Regions from separate parts of the Streptomyces tyrfis genome, predicted to be linked through region 2. Evidence: riboswitches for the same ligand, from Rfam matches in the RefSeq annotation. Region 2 holds a riboswitch; the other holds the start of a gene.
What was found. Region 2 has a riboswitch for cyclic di-AMP ahead of WA762_RS29655 (transglycosylase family protein). Riboswitches for the same ligand answer to the same signal wherever they lie in the genome.
Positions count from the first base shown of each region.

Region 1 (7,661 bases), on a different contig from region 2:
TCCGCCCCGGGCGCGTCGGCGCACGGCGCGCACCCGCCGCCGCCCCCCGACTCGCAGCCGTCCCCACCGGGGGCGCGGTGCGCCGGCAGCGTCGTCGTGTCCGCGCCCTCCACCTCGAAACCGGCGTCCGTGATCATGTCCAGGTCCGCCTGCCCGGCCTGCCCCTCGCTGGTGAGGTAGTCGCCCAGGAAGATCGAGTTGACCAGGTGCAGCGCCAGCGGCTGCATCGACCGCAGATGCACCTCCCGCCCGCCCGCGAGCCGCACCTCCACGTCCGGGCAGACGAACCGGACCATCGCCAGGATCCGCAGGCACCGCTGCGGGGTGAGGTTCCACTCCTTCGCCAGCGGGGTTCCCTCGAACGGGATCAGGAAGTTGACGGGCACCGAGTCCGGATCGAGCTCGCGCAGCGAGAAGACCACGTCGACCAGGTCGGCGTCGGTCTCGCCCATCCCGGCGATCAGCCCGGAACACGCGGAGAGCCCGGCCGCCTGTGCCTGCCGCACGGTCTCCACCCGGTCCGCGTAGGTGTGGGTGGTGGTGATGTCCCCGTACGTCCCCTCGGACGTGTTGAGGTTGTGGTTGTACGCGTCGGCGCCCGCCGCGCGCAGCCGCTCGGCCTGCCCGTCGGAGAGCAGCCCGAGGCAGGCGCACACCTCGACGCCCTCGTGCCGCTCCCTGATCGCCGCGATGGTCTCCGACACCCGGTCGACGTCGCGGTCCGTCGGGCCGCGGCCGCTCGCCACCAGGCACACCCGCTTCGCGCCCCCCGCCACACCCGCGGCGGCGGCCTTCGACGCGTCCTCCGGCTTCAGCCAGGTGTACTTGAGGATCCCGGCCTTCGAACCGAGCCGCTGGGAGCAGTACGAGCAGTCCTCGGGGCAGAGACCGGACTTGAGGTTGACCAGATAGTTCAGCTTCACCCGCCGCCCGAACCACTGACGGCGCACCTTCCCGGCCGCGGCCACCACGTCGAGCAGGTCGTCGTCCGAGGTCGCCAGTACGGCGAGCGCTTCTTCACGGGTCGGCGGCTCGCGCCGCAGCCCCTTGTCCACCAGCGTGTTCAGGAGGTCCATGGCGTTGATCCTGGCCCATGGCGCACCCCGCAGCCAAGGAGGAACCGGACAACAGACCCTGTGAATGGTGTGTGTATTGCCACACCATGCCCTGCTGCGCCCGCGGTTAGGGTCTGTGAACTGCCTACAAAAGGACCGCCCATGTCCTACGCCCCGTTCGACTGGATCGACGACGCGGCACGCCGCCGCGCGGACGCCGGACTCGTCCGGACGCTCCGCCCCCGCCCCGCCGCGGCCGAGCTGCTGGACCTCGCGAGCAACGACTATCTGGGGCTGACCCGGCACCCCGAGGTCACCGCGGCGGCGGCCGACGCCGCGCGCCGCTGGGGCGGCGGTGCGACCGGCTCGCGGCTCGTCACCGGCACCACCGCCCTGCACGCCGAACTCGAACACGAACTGGCCGCGTTCTGCGGGTTCGAGGCAGCGCTGGTGCTGTCGTCGGGGTACGCCGCGAACCTGGCCGCCCTCACCGCGCTCACCGGCCGGGGCTCGCTGATCGTGTCCGACGCGGGCAACCACGCGTCGATCATCGACGGCTGCCGGTTGTCCCGGGCCGAGACCCTCGTCGTCCCGCACGCCGATCCCGACGCCGTGCGCAAGGCCCTGCGGACCCGCGAAGGGCGGGCCCTCGTGGTCACCGACTCGGTCTTCTCGGTCGACGGCGACGCCGCACCGCTGACCCCCCTGGCCCGAGTGTGCCGGGCGGAGGGGGCGGCGCTGCTCGTCGACGACGCACACGGCCTGGGTGTGCTGGGGGAGGGCGGCCGGGGCTCGCTCGCCGTCGCGGGGCTCGCCGGCGACGAGGGCGTGGTCGCCACGCTCACCCTCTCCAAGTCCCTGGGAAGCCAGGGCGGGGTGGTCCTCGGCCCCGCCCGGGTGATCGAGCACCTCGTCAACACGGCCCGGACGTTCATCTTCGACACCGGCCTGGCCCCGGCCGCCGTCGGCGCGGCCCTCGCCGCCCTGCGCGTGCTCGCCCGGGAGCCGGGGCGCGCCGCCCGGGTCCGCGCGGTCGCCGCCGGGCTCTTCGAGCGGCTCACCGCGGCCGGTCTGACGGCGGTGCGCCCGGACTCGGCGGTGGTCTCGGTACGGGCCCCTTCGGCGGACGCGGCGGCCCGCTGGGCGGCCGACTGCCGTGAAGCGGGGATCGCCGTAGGGTGCTTCCGTCCGCCGTCGGTGCCCGACGGAGTCTCCCGGCTGCGGCTGACCGCGCGCGCCGATCTGACGGACGAGCAGGTCGACGCGGCGGTGGAGACCGTGCGGCGGACCGCTCCGGTCAGCTGACCGGAGCGCGGCACGGACCGGAGACGAACGAGGCCCGGTCCGCCGCCGCGGCGAACCGCGGCGGCGGACCGGACACGCACCTGGAGTCCGGGGCGGACAGCCGGCCGGCACCGGACGGGCCGGTCTCCACGCACTCGTTCAGCCCCGTGCTGCGGCTGCTCCGCCGCCGGCGCGGTTCGTGCCGAGCGGAGAAGTCCGACGTGACGACCTCCTCGGGCGGACCGGCCAGGAGCGTGCGCGGCCCCGCGCCGGCCACGCCGTACGTGTCCAGCAGCCGGTTCACCTCGGTCGGCCGCATCCCGCCGCCCGGCCCTGACGCGGTTGATCGCCGACTGGTGTCGGCCGACTGTCCGCGCGGTCTTCCGGCGGGTCGGTCCCGAGGCGTGACGCGGGCTCCGGACCTTCTCCCCGGGCTCGCGGCGTCGTACCACGGGTCCGCGCCGGATGCGCGGGCTCCCTCCCTCTCGCGCCGGGCGGTCGGTGCGGCGCGCGCGTGCGGTTTCGCGCGGCCGCGTTCACCGCATCGAGCGACAGATATATGCATATCTTGTGGGATCGGCGTCACAGCGGGTGCGATCAGTGGCAATCTGACGCGAAGCGGAACCAGGACCGGGAACGTGCCGGTCCGGGTGGGAAAGGGGTGGCTCGCCGTGGCAGACCATCAGGAAGCAAGCATCACTCTGCCGAGCGAGCCGGTCTCGGTCCCGGCGGCCCGCAGACACACGTTCCGAGTGCTCACCGAATGGGGCCTGACCGCGGACGACGGCCTCGCCGACGCCGTCCGGCTGATCGTCTCGGAGCTCGCGACCAACGCCGTCCAGCACACCCTCGGCCAGTCGCCCACCTTCACCGTGGAGCTGAGGCTGGAACGGGAGGAGCTGCTGCGCCTCGGAGTGACGGACAGCCACCCGCGCCTGCCCCGACGGCTGCCCGTGGCCGTCCAGCAGGACAACGGGCGAGGCATGGTGATCATCCGGAAGCTGGCCGAGGAGCGCGGCGGCCGACTCCACGTCACCCCCACCGCCGACGGCGGCAAGACGGTGTGGATCGACCTGCCGTGCGGCGGCTCCGCGCGGAGCTGAACGTTTCGCCCGGCCGGCCAGGTCTTACCGGACGGGCCGCCTCCCCGGTGCCGGTGCGGCGCCGTGCGGGGCCCTCCGGCGTGCCGGAGGAGGCCGGAGGACCCGGCCGCCGGAGGGCGAGGCGTCAGCGGACGCGGCCGTAGTAGACGCTCTTCGACCAGATCTTCTCCAGGCGGACGACCGCGCCGGTCCTCGGCGAGTGCCAGATCTTGTTGTGCCCGGCGTAGATCCCCACGTGGTAGACGCTGCGACCGTAGTGGAAGAAGACCAGGTCACCGCGCTGCCGGTGCCGGGCCGAGACATGGCGGGTCTTGTTGTACTGCTGCTGGGCGGTGCGGGGGAGCTTCTTGCCGGCCTTCTTGAACGAATAGACCGTCAGGCCGGAGCAGTCGAACCGGTAGGGGCCGCTCGCCCCCCACCGGTACGGCGCCCCCTTCTTCGACGCCGCGATGTTGAGCGCCTTCAGCGATGGAGCGGCCGCCTGGGCCTCCGTGGCGGCGCCCGGGGCGAGCATGGTGCCCCCGACGGCGGCCAGAGTCAGAACCGAGGCCGTACCGGCCCGGGCGAGCAGAGACGGGACATGAACCTGCGCAGTCATGCGCAACCCTTCGTCAGCCGCCTGTGAAGGATGACCTGTCGGGTTCGGGCTGGCGAAGTTGCCCGGCCGCGCTCGGCGGCTTCACCCCGAGGGCCGACCGTGAACCGGTCGACCCGTTGTGCTCGGGTCCTCCACTCCTGCCGATCCACTTCCGTCGACCAGTCATCCGGGCGGCGGCAGGACTCGGCGTCCGCCCGGACCGCCCCGCCGCGGTGGCGGGGGCTTGTCGTCCCAGGGATCTTGACTCACCGACAGTCGTATTTCCGAGCTGAAACGACGATATGTGAGAGTCCTCACGACTGACCTGTTCGAGTGGAGCTGACGTTTTCGAGCACCCGGTTGCGCGTGTGCGCCCGGTGTGCATCAGGCACGTAAGGGCGTATCTCGTGCACCTATCATCCGAAAACCGCAAGTTGGAATTTTGCCTGCAAACGGTGTTTTCTACGCTGAAAGAGTAGGAAAATCGGTTTGATCGTCGGGCGTGTCGTGTGGGGAGGCGGCCGGTTCTCCGGCGGCGGCGACGGCGACCGGACGCGTGCTCAACTCCCCGGAACGGGCGGCAGGGCGATCCGCCCGCACCGCCGCTCCCCGTCCAGCACGCGCAGCGCCCGGGCGAGGGTGCCGGCGTGGAGCCGCGCCTCGCCGCGCTCGTGCATGAGCGTCAGGGCGTCCCGCAGCGCGCCCGCATGCGCGGCCAGTGCCTGCGCGGCGCGCAGCGCGCCGTAGGTGTCGCCGCCGTGCACCGGATTGATCCGGCCCAGCTGATCGACGACTTCGAGGTAGCGGTCGATGAACTCGCCCTCGGCGCGGGTCAGAGCCGGAAGCGGAGGCGTCTCGGGCGTGCGCATCAGTCGCTCACTTCGGACCGGACGGCCGGAGCGACGTCTTCCGGCTCGCCAGGACGTGGTCCGCCAGGCCGTACGCCAGCGCGCCCGGCGCATCGAGGACGAGATCGCGCTCGATGTCACCGGCGACACGCGCGCCGTCGCGGCCCGTGTGACGGGCCAGCAGCGCGACGAGCGTCCGGCGGACCCGTTCCAGCTCCGCCGCCTCGTTCTCCAGATCCGACGGGCGTCCTCGTACCGGCTCGGCGAGGGCGGGCTGACGCAGGATCACCCGGGCCCCGGGCAGCATATGCCGCCGGCCCGGGGCGCCCGCGGCCAGCAGGACGGCGGCGCAGGCCCCTGCCTGGCCCAGGCAGTACGTCTCCACCTCGCAGGCGAGGAACTCCATCGTGTCGTGGACGGCGGTCATGGCCGCGAACGAACCCCCGGGGGAGTTGATGTAGAGCGAGACCGGCAGGTCCGGTGCGGCGTATTCCAGATGGATGAGCTGCGCGATCAGGTCACCGGCCGCGGTGTCGTCGAGTTCGGTGCCGAGGAGGACGATTCGCTCGGACAGCAGCTTGGAGTACGGGTCGAAGGTGCGGGTTCCATGAGCCGTGCGCTCGGTGAACTCGGGCAGTGCGTATCGGGCGGCGGGGCGGAACGACATGGGCTGCCTCTCGTCGAGGGCCTGCGCGGGCCCGTGTCGGGACCGCGTCAGCGCCTGTAAGAAATGTACAGGACGTACAGAAGATCATGATGGGGGTACGTCCTGGTGATCCGCTGAAACGCCCAGGTCGGAGAGTTTTGCCGTTCGCTGAGGGCGGATGTCTCACAGTCCGTCACGATGGCTTGAGCATCAGGCTGCTTCGCCCTCGCTGAAGCCGAGTGGAGCAGTCGGGTGGTCCGAGGCGACGCGGAGGTCACCGGGGCGCGGGCGGACGTGCACCCCGCTCGGTGACGTCGGCGTCGGCATGCCCGGATCATGCGGCGAGGGCGACGCCCGGCGCGCCGTTGGCGGCGGGAAGCGTGGGGTGCGCGTCGTAGAGCCGGACCTTCCACGGCTCCAGCTCCCGGCTTCCGCCGCGGCGAGCGGGCGGGCTCACGCAGTTGGCGAGTCGTGGGCGACTGGCCGAGGCGGTCGACGAAGGTGTGGCCGGAGGGCGCGGTGACGAGGCGGGTCGAGCGGGCAGTCCTGGGCGCCCGGCACGGGAACTCACCCGACGAACCAGCGCGCGGCCCTTCGCCCGCGGAGATCCCAACGCGTTCGACGCGTCCGTGACGCTTCCCGTTCCGTCCCGCGTGGGTCGCACGCGTGCGGGGTCGTACTGCGATTCCGGCAGCTCGGGGGTTCTGTGCGCAGTCGGATTCCCCGGGTCGTCTCGGGTCCGTGCTCAACGCGTCCGGCCGTCCCGACGCGACCGGCGCGTCGGCAGGAAGTGCCGCCCGAAGAAGAATCTGACGAGCCGTCACCAGTACTGCCCGGGCTGGCCATACGTGGTGGAGCGTTGTTACACAACGATCATTGAGTGCCTCCGAGCGCCCCCGGAATACTTCAAGCCCCGGGGGTCGCACGAGACTTCGAGAGCACCCCGTCCGGGCCGGGCCCTCGCCCGCCCGATTCACTCCTGAGCAGGGGCAATCTTGCGTAAACGATCAAAACAGGCGTATGCCGTCGTGGCTGCGGCCGCCGTCGTCCTGACGGCGGGCATGACCGGCCCGGCATCGGCGGGGACCAGCGGCCCGGACCCGGCGGTCCCGAGCGCCGTCAAGGGCACGGGGGCGGTCGGCAAGGCCGTGCGCACCGTCACCCTGATAACCGGTGACCAGGTTCTCGTGGACTCCCGCGGCCGGGTCGGCGGTATCCAGCGGGCGAAGGGCAGACAGGACATGCCCTTCTTCACCTGGACCTACGACGGCCGCACCTATGCGGTGCCGCGTGATGCCCGGCGGCTGATCGCCGACGGCACGCTGGACCAGCGGCTGTTCGACGTCACCGGACTCGCCGAACCGGAGAGCCTCAAGGCCAACCGGGCCGGCCTCAAGGTGATCGTCGGCTACCGGGGGTCGGCGGCCGGTTCCGCCCGCGCCGAGGTGCGTTCCTCCGACGGCACCACCGTCCGCCGGACCCTGTCGGCCCTCGACGCCGACGCCGTCACCAGCACCACCGACAGCGCGGGTTCCCTGTGGGACGCGCTGACCCGTCGGCGGAGCGACGGTTCGGCGGCCAAGGCCTCCGGCATCGCGCGAATCTGGCTGGACGGCGTACGGAAGGCGTCGCTCGACCACAGCACCGGCCAGATCGGCGCTCCGGCGGCCTGGGCCCGCTCCTACGACGGCACCGGTGTGAAGATCGCCGTCGTGGACACCGGAATCGACGCCACCCACCCGGACCTGGCGGGCCGGGTGGTGGCGGAACGGAACTTCAGCGGCTCCCCGGACGCCCGGGACCGGGTCGGGCACGGCACGCACGTGGCCTCCGTCGCCGCCGGTACGGGGGCCAAGGACGCCCGGTTCAAGGGCGTGGCGCCCGGGGCCCGGTTGATCAGCGCCAAGGTGCTGGACGATCAGGGCAACGGTGACGACTCCAGCATCCTGGCGGGGGTCGACTGGGCCGTCGCCCAGGGGGCCGACATCGTCAACATGAGCCTGGGCAGCCCCGACACCCCGGGGATCGACCCTCTGGAGGCCCAGGTCGACAAGCTCTCCGCGGAGAAGGGCGTCCTGTTCGCGGTGGCCGCGGGCAACAGCGGGCCGGGCCGGGGCACGGTCGCGTCCCCCGGCAGCGCCGACGCGG
Region 1 covers NZ_JBAGJZ010000012.1:68,334-75,994, forward strand. Annotated here, with positions in the region: gene bioB (biotin synthase BioB) at 1-1,076, opposite strand, end outside; gene WA762_RS11875 (8-amino-7-oxononanoate synthase) at 1,218-2,360, shown strand; gene WA762_RS11880 (hypothetical protein) at 2,353-2,658, opposite strand; gene WA762_RS11885 (ATP-binding protein) at 3,011-3,442, shown strand; gene WA762_RS11890 (C40 family peptidase) at 3,567-4,040, opposite strand; cyclic di-AMP (ydaO/yuaA leader) riboswitch at 4,044-4,207, opposite strand; gene WA762_RS11895 (hypothetical protein) at 4,580-4,888, opposite strand; gene WA762_RS11900 (ATP-dependent Clp protease proteolytic subunit) at 4,896-5,534, opposite strand; gene WA762_RS11905 (hypothetical protein) at 5,848-5,970, opposite strand; gene WA762_RS11910 (S8 family peptidase) at 6,509-7,661, shown strand, end outside.
Region 1: linked by a shared signal. The riboswitch ahead of WA762_RS11890 (C40 family peptidase) and the one ahead of WA762_RS29655 (transglycosylase family protein) in region 2 are both predicted to bind cyclic di-AMP.

Region 2 (7,661 bases):
TCCTGGTCGCCGCTGATGACCTCGGGCTCGACGCCCAGGATGTCGCGCACGCCCCGGACGAAGTCGTCCCGGTTCTCCGCGTCGCGGGAGGCGGAGGTGGCGACGAAGCGGATCCGCCGCGCCCCGTGCTCCTCGATCAGCGCCGCGTACCGGCGGCAGGCGTCGAAGGTCCGCTCCAGGGCCTCGGGGGCGAGCCGGCCGGTGCGGTCCACGCCCTGGCCCAGGCGGACGATCTCCATCCGGCGGTCCAGCTCGACGAACTCGCCGGTGGACGGGTCGGCGTCGGCGACCAGCAGGCGGATGGAGTTGGTGCCGCAGTCGATCGCCGCGACGCGGGTCACCGGTCGCCGTCCTCGGGGCCGGCGGGGCCGTCGGCGTCCTCGCCGTCGACGGGGCGGGCGGCGAACCAGCCGCCGTCGGCGTCCGCCACCTGCCACCCGTCACCGGACGGCGGCTCCGCGGGCGTCACGCACGGCCCCTTGCGCCACCACTCCGGCAGCATCGCGATCGCCTCGTCGCCCAGCGGGTTCACCCCGGGGCCCGCCGCCAGCGAGTGCGCGACCAGCACGTGCAGGCACTTCACCCGGTCCGGCATGCCGCCCGCGCTGGGGAAGCCGGCCAGCACCTCGATGGCGTCGCGCCGGGCGATGTAGTCCTCGTGCGCGGCCCGGTACGCGGCGGCCAGCTCGGGGTCCCGTCCGAGGCGCTCGGTCATCTCCTTCATGACGCCGTTCGCCTCCAGCGTGCCGATCGCGGAGGCGGCGCGCGGGCACGTCAGGTAGTACGTCGTCGGGAACGGCGTGCCGTCCTCCAGCCGGGGCCGCGTCTCGACCACGTCGGGGTTGCCGCACGGGCAGCGGTGGGCGATCGCGCGCAGCCCGCGGGGCGGACGGCCCAGCTGCTGCTGGAACGCGGCGATGTCCGCCTCGGTGGGCTCGGTGGACTCGGTCTGCGGAGGAGGGGTTTCCATGCCTGCCTAAGTTCTGTTTCCGGTTCTGGCCTGCTGACACCCCACTATGCCCCACGCGCGGCGAGGCGTTCCGGGCCCGCCCGGGCCCGGGAACGGGCCGACGGGCGACCGGGGCCGGCGCGGGAGGGCGAGCGGGGGCGAGCGGGGGAACGCCCGGGAGCGAGCGGGAGCGGGGCGGCCCGCCTCGGCCCGCCTCGGCCCGGCTCGGCGGCGGGTCCGGGTCAGCGGCGGTCGGCGCTGTCGACCCCGTCCCAGAGGTTGGCGTGCCACGGCCGGCCGGACGTGTCCGTCTCGCCGTTGCGCTCCTTGACCGCGTCGGGGTCGATCACCGTGTAGCCCGTCTCCCCGGGGAGGAGGTAGTGGAGGTGCTTGCGGGCCAGCTGCTTGATGTACGCGTCGTCGTGGAGCCGCGCCTTCTCGTCGCGCAGCTGCTCGGTGCGGGCCCGGGCCTCCCGGGCCAGCCGCTCCTGGTCGGCGATCTCGTCCCGCTGCGAGACGTACTGGCGCATCGGGTAGGCGAGCGCGACCACCAGGGTGCAGACGACGAGGGCGAGGAAGGCCGCCCGGCCGGTGAGCCGGGAGCGGCGGTCCTGCCTGCGGCTCTGCGACCGGTAGACACGGGCGGCGGTCTGCTCGCCGAGCAGCCGCAGCCGGGTGGCGGTGGAGAACCGGTCCCGGTCCTTCGCGGCCATCGTCCCCGCCTCCCCTTCACACACGTCCGTCCCCGCACACGGTACGGGACCGGGTGCGGGGACGGACGGAGGCGGGGGCCCTACGGCTCTTGCGGGACCGGTGAACCGGCCCCGCCGCGCGGTCAGTCGGCCGGACGGAACCGGGGGAACGCCGAGCGGCCCGCGTACACCGCGGCGTCGTCGAGGATCTCCTCGATGCGCAGCAGCTGGTTGTACTTGGCGACGCGGTCCGAGCGGGCCGGGGCGCCGGTCTTGATCTGGCCGCAGTTCACCGCGACGGCGAGGTCGGCGATGGTGACGTCCTCGGTCTCGCCGGAGCGGTGCGACATCATGCACTTGAAGCCGTTGCGCTGGGCGAGCTCGACGGCGTCCAGGGTCTCGGTCAGCGAGCCGATCTGGTTGACCTTGACGAGCAGGGCGTTGGCCGCGCCCTCCTCGATGCCGCGGGCCAGACGCTCCGGGTTGGTGACGAACAGGTCGTCACCGACGATCTGCACCTTGGCGCCGAGCCGGTCGGTGATGACCTTCCAGCCCGCCCAGTCGTCCTCGTACAGCGGGTCCTCGATGGAGACCAGCGGGTACGCGGAGACGAGCTCCTCGTAGTACTCGGTCATCTCGGCGGCCGAGCGGGACTCGCCCTCGAACTCGTACTTGCCGTCCTTGTAGAACTCGGACGCGGCGACGTCGAGCGCGAGCGCGATGTCCTTGCCCGGGACGTACCCGGCTTCCTTGATGGCCTCGACGATGAGGTCGAGGGCGGCGCGGTTCGACTCCAGGTTCGGCGCGAAGCCGCCCTCGTCGCCGAGGCCGGTCGACAGGCCCTTGGTCTTCAGGACCTTCTTCAGCGTGTGGTAGATCTCGGCGCCCCAGCGCAGCGCCTCGGAGAAGGACTCCGCGCCGATCGGGGCGATCATGAACTCCTGGATGTCCACGTTGGAGTCCGCGTGCGAGCCGCCGTTGAGGATGTTCATCATCGGCACGGGCAGCAGGTGCGCGTTCGGGCCGCCGAGGTAGCGGAAGAGCGGCAGGTCCGACGCCTCGGAGGCGGCGTGCGCGACGGCCAGCGAGACGCCGAGGATGGCGTTGGCGCCGAGCGAGCCCTTGTTCTCGGTGGCGTCCAGGTCGAACATCGCCTGGTCGATCAGCCGCTGCTCGGTCGCGTCGTAGCCGACGAGCTCCGGGCCGATCTGCTCGATCACGGCGAGGACGGCCTTCTCGACGCCCTTGCCCTGGTAGCGGTTGGGGTCGCCGTCACGAAGCTCGATGGCCTCGAACGCACCGGTGGAGGCGCCGGACGGCACGGCAGCACGGCCCGTGCTGCCGTCGTCGAGGCCGACCTCGACCTCGACCGTGGGGTTTCCGCGGGAGTCGAGGATTTCCCGGGCTACGACGACGTCGATGGACGGCACGAGGCATCTCCTTCTGGGATATGACACTGGTTCTGCAGGGTCACTTTGGCCTTGCGACAAGAGCCTAACCGGCCCCGCCCGCTCAGCCCGACGACCGCCCGCCCCCTGGGACGAAAAAGGACCCGAGAGGTCACGTTCCGGACAAACGGGCAGAAGATTACAGATCAGTAACTACAACAGTTGAACGAGCGGCCCCGCACACGAGCGCCGCCCGCCGGCGGCGTGCGCGGGCGGCATACGCCCGGGCGCGCCGCGCTTCGTACTCGGGCGCGGCGCACACCCGGGCGCGGGGCGCGTGGGGCCGCGTCGGCGCGCGGCGCGTGCGCCGAGCAGAAACCCCGGCCCGGCGCGCAGGGGAGCGCGCCGGGCCGGGGAGTCCGGAGAGGAGAGGGGTCCGGACTACTTCGTCAGGTGGAGCTGCTGACCCGGGTAGATCAGGTCGGCGTTCTCGACGATGTCCTTGTTCAGCTCGAACAGCCGCTGCCAGCCGCCCTTGACGCCGTGCTCGGCGGCGATCTTGCTGAGCGAGTCGCCGGAGGCGACCTGGTACTCGCCGTCGCCCTTCTTGACCTTCTTGCCGGTCGGGGTGGTGACGGTCTTCTTCGACTCGGCCTGCGGCGCGGCGGGGCGGTCGGAACGGGAGGCGGGGGCCTGGCCGCGCTCGGCCTGCTGCGGCTGGGCCTGGGCCGACTGGCGCTTCGGCTGCGTCTGCTTCTTCGGAGCCGCCTGGGTGCTCTGCTTCTTCGCGGAGGTGTTGACGCCCGGGTCGACGCCGTCGTTGCGCAGGTTGCCGGCGGAGGCGCAGCCCCAGGCGCCCGGGCCCTGCATGGCGAGGAGGCGCTCGGCGGTGGCGATCTGCTGGGCCTTGGTGGCCAGGTCGGCGCGGGGGGCGTACTGCAGACCGCCGGCGGCGGCCCAGCTGGACTGCGAGAACTGCAGGCCGCCGTAGTAGCCGTTGCCGGTGTTGATGGACCAGTTGCCGCCGGACTCGCACTGGGCGACGGCGTCCCAGGTGGCGACGGAGGCGGCGGAGGCGCCGGTCGCGCCCATCAGCGGAACGGCGACGGCGGAGCCGGCGACACCGGCGAGCGTGGCGACACGGACGGCCTTGGACGGGCGGCGGTGCTTGCCCTTGCCGGAAAACAGCATGGAACGTCTCCTCACCGACGCCTACGAGGTGAGCTGTCGGGTTCGGGCGAGTGAGTTGCCCGGTCGCGCGTCCTAGCGCGCGACTTCACCCCAAGCCGGTCCTGACGCGTCTTTCGACGGTCCGGGCCGGCGCCTACCTGGTTCCCCCGCTCCTGCCTACGGCGCTTGACGCGTCTGTGTCCCTCCGACCGACGGCAGGATTCGGCGTGACGGTCGACGGGGCCCGCGGTGCGAGCGGTTCCGACCGTAAACACATATAACCCTCATATTCAAAGATGGACACATCGGACAATCATCCCGTACTTGCATCTGAGGAACCGTCGTTTTCGCAGGTCGGAGCGGACACGGACAACTTCGGCGAACGCGACACGCCAGCGAACGCAAAGAGACCCATGTCTCACTTACACATAAGCGGACATAGGTCTCTGAACTACCCCAGGATTTGAGGCCCCCTCAGCCGGTCGACCGGCCCTCTCAGTCGGCGTTCACACCGAGATCGAGGCTCTGGCCGGGGAGGATGAGGTCCGGGTCGTCGCCCACGACATCCTTGTTGGCGTCGTAGAGCGCGGGCCATCCGCCGGGAACTTTCTGTGCGTCAGCAATTGCCCAGAGATTGTCACCCGGACGGACGGTGTACGCGTCGTCGGCCGCCGGGGCGGCCGCGTCGCGCGCCCCGCCCTCGCCGCGCGAGGCGTGGCGGCCCGACTCGCGGTCGAGGCCGCCGTCCGAGTCGCCCCGGCCCTCCTCGGCGGCCGGCGCCCCCCGATGCCTGCCGCCCGCGCCCGACGCCTCGTCGGACTCCCCGGACGGAGCCGAGGGGGTGAGTGAATCCGTCATATCCCCTGATTCGGGCGAACGGTGCGTATCGGAGGGCGGGGTGGCCGACTCTCCGGACGGGGACTCCTCCGCCGTTCCTGTTCCGGCGTCCGCCCCCGCGGCGCCGTCCGACGGCGTGGCGCTCTCGCCGGACGGGGGCGCCGAAGCCTCGCCGGACGCCTTCCCGTGCTTCTGCGAGGCATCGTCCGCCGGCCCGGCGTCCTTCTCCGTCCCGGCGCCCTTCGAGGCTCCGCCGGAGGGGGCCGCGCCCGGGTCGACCCCCGGCTGCGCCCCGTTCACGGCGAGCCCGGAGAGGGTCGCGCAGCTCGGCCACGCCTTCGGCCCCCGGTCGGCCAGGACCTTCTCGGCCACGGCGATCTGCTGAGCGCGGCTGGCGAGGTCGGCGCGCGGGGCGTACGCCTCACCGCCGTACGCCTTCCAGAGTTCCGGGGTGAACTGGAGGCCGCCGTAGGAGCCGTTCCCGAAGTCGGCGCTCCAGGAGCCGCCGCTCTCGCACTCCGCGACCCGGTCCCAGGTCACGGAGTCGGCCGCCTGCGCGGCGCCCGCCCCCAGCAGCGGGAGGGCGATGGCGGATCCGGTCACACCCGCGGCGACGACGATGGCGGGTGCCTGACGGGGGCGGCGGTGTCTGCCGTTCGCGGAGCCCATGGGGTTGCCTTCCGTGTGACGGACGAGTTCTGACGAGCGACTGGTGAGTCGAACGGTGAACCTAACCGGACTCGAACGCGCGTCACAAGTCGATGCAGCACGGATCACGCGAACATCACAGAATTGACGTTCCGTCAGAAACGGGGGTCATGGCCGGGCCTCGAACTCCACGGGGAGGGTGCGCAGTCCGCGCATGATGAGCCCGCCGCGCCACCGCAGATCGGCGGGTTCCACCGCCAGTCGCAGGTCCGGCAGGCGGCGCAGCAGCGTGGCCAGCGCGGTCCTCCCCTCCAGCCGGGCGAGCGGCGCGCCCAGGCAGTAGTGGATGCCGTGCCCGTATCCGAGGTGCTGGTTGTCCCGCCGAGCGAGGTCGAGGGTGTCGGGGTCCGTGAAGCGCGCCGGGTCGCGGTCGGCGGCGGCGAGCACGACGAGCACCGGGTCGCCGGGGGCGATGTCCTGTCCGCCGAGGGCGAGCGGCTCGGTGGCGAACCGCCAGGTCGCCAGCTCCACCGGTCCGTCGTAGCGGAGCAGTTCCTCGATCCCGGTCTCCAGCAGCCCGTCGTCCCCCGCGTCGAGGGCGTGTTGCAGCCGTATGCGTTCTGCGGGGTTGCGCAGCAGCGCGTAGACGCCGTTGCCGATGAGGTTGACGGTGGTCTCGAAGCCGGCGAAGAGAAGGATGAAGGCCATGGCGGCGGCCTCGTTCTCGGTGAGGTGCTCGCCGTGGTCGCTCGCCCGGATCAGCCCGGAGATCAGGTCGTCCCCGGGGTTCTCGCGCTTGCGGTGGATGAGCTCCGCGAGGTAGCCGCGCATCTTCTTCACCGACCGGGCGACGCCGCCGCGCGGGCCGCCGCCGTGCCGGATCATCATGCCCGCCCAGTCCCGGAAGTCGTCCTGGTCCTCCGGCGGGACGCCGAGCAGGTCGCAGATCGCGTAGATGGGGAGCGGGAACGCGAAGTCGTGGATGAGGTCCGCCCGGCCCTCCGCGGCGAAGCGGTCGATGAGCCGGTCCGTCAGCTCCTGGACGCGCGGCGCGAACGCGGCGACCCGGCGCGGGGTGAACGCCTTGGACACCAGGCGGCGCAGCCGGGTGTGGTCGGGCGGGTCGATGTTCAGCAGGTGCGTCATCAGCTCCGCCTTGCGCTCGCCGGGGATGCCGGTCTTCCCCTTGGCGTGCGCGGGCTCGGCGTGGTGCGCCGGGTTCTTGGAGAGCCGGGCGTCGGCGAGCGCCTGCCGGGCGTCCGCGTACCGGGTGACCAGCCATGCCTCGACGCCGCTGGGCAGGGTGGTGCGGTGCACGGGGCTGTGCTCGCGCAGCCAGGCGTAGGCGGGGTACGGGTCGGTGGCGAACTCCCAGGTGAAGAGTTCGGGGGCGCCCGCCGGGCAGCCCGTGGGGCCGTCTCCGGGACGGTCTCCGGGGCGGTCTCCGGGGCGGTCTCCGGACCGGTCGGCGGGGCGGTCTCCGGACCGGTCGGCGGGAGGGCCCTCGGGCTCCTTCCCGGACTGATCGGCGACACGGCCCGCGGACCGGTCTTTTGGCTGGTCGGCGGGGCGGCCCTCGGGCTCTTTCCCGGGGCGGTCGGCGGGGGTGTGGTTCACCCTGTGACGTTATCCGTTGCCCTCGGCCGCCCGGATGGCGTCCCGGTAGGCGCGGCCCGCGGCCCTCAGCGCGGCCTCGGGGTCCACGCCGTCCTGTTCGGCGCGTACGGCGAGGGCGAGAAGTTCGTAGCCGATGCCCTCACCGGCGGGGAGCGGCACATCGAGCCCGGCGGCACGGACCCGGGAGGCGAGCTTCGCCGCCAGCGCCAGCCCGGGCTGGCCCAGCGGCACCCCGTCGGTGACGGAGGCGCGCCGCTTCTCGACGGCCTTGGTCCGCAGCCAGTGCGCGCGCACCTCCTCCGGGGTCTCGGCGGTCTCGTCGCCGAAGACGTGCGGGTGGCGGTGGATGAGCTTCTCGAC
Region 2 covers NZ_JBAGJZ010000051.1:46,667-54,327, reverse strand. Annotated here, with positions in the region: gene WA762_RS29675 (Ppx/GppA phosphatase family protein) at 1-341, opposite strand, end outside; gene WA762_RS29670 (DUF501 domain-containing protein) at 338-970, opposite strand; gene WA762_RS29665 (FtsB family cell division protein) at 1,192-1,662, opposite strand; gene eno (phosphopyruvate hydratase) at 1,785-3,071, opposite strand; gene WA762_RS29655 (transglycosylase family protein) at 3,471-4,220, opposite strand; cyclic di-AMP (ydaO/yuaA leader) riboswitch at 4,224-4,394, opposite strand; gene WA762_RS29650 (transglycosylase family protein) at 4,695-5,705, opposite strand; gene WA762_RS29645 (cytochrome P450 family protein) at 5,853-7,301, opposite strand; gene WA762_RS29640 (nucleoside triphosphate pyrophosphohydrolase) at 7,311-7,661, opposite strand, start outside.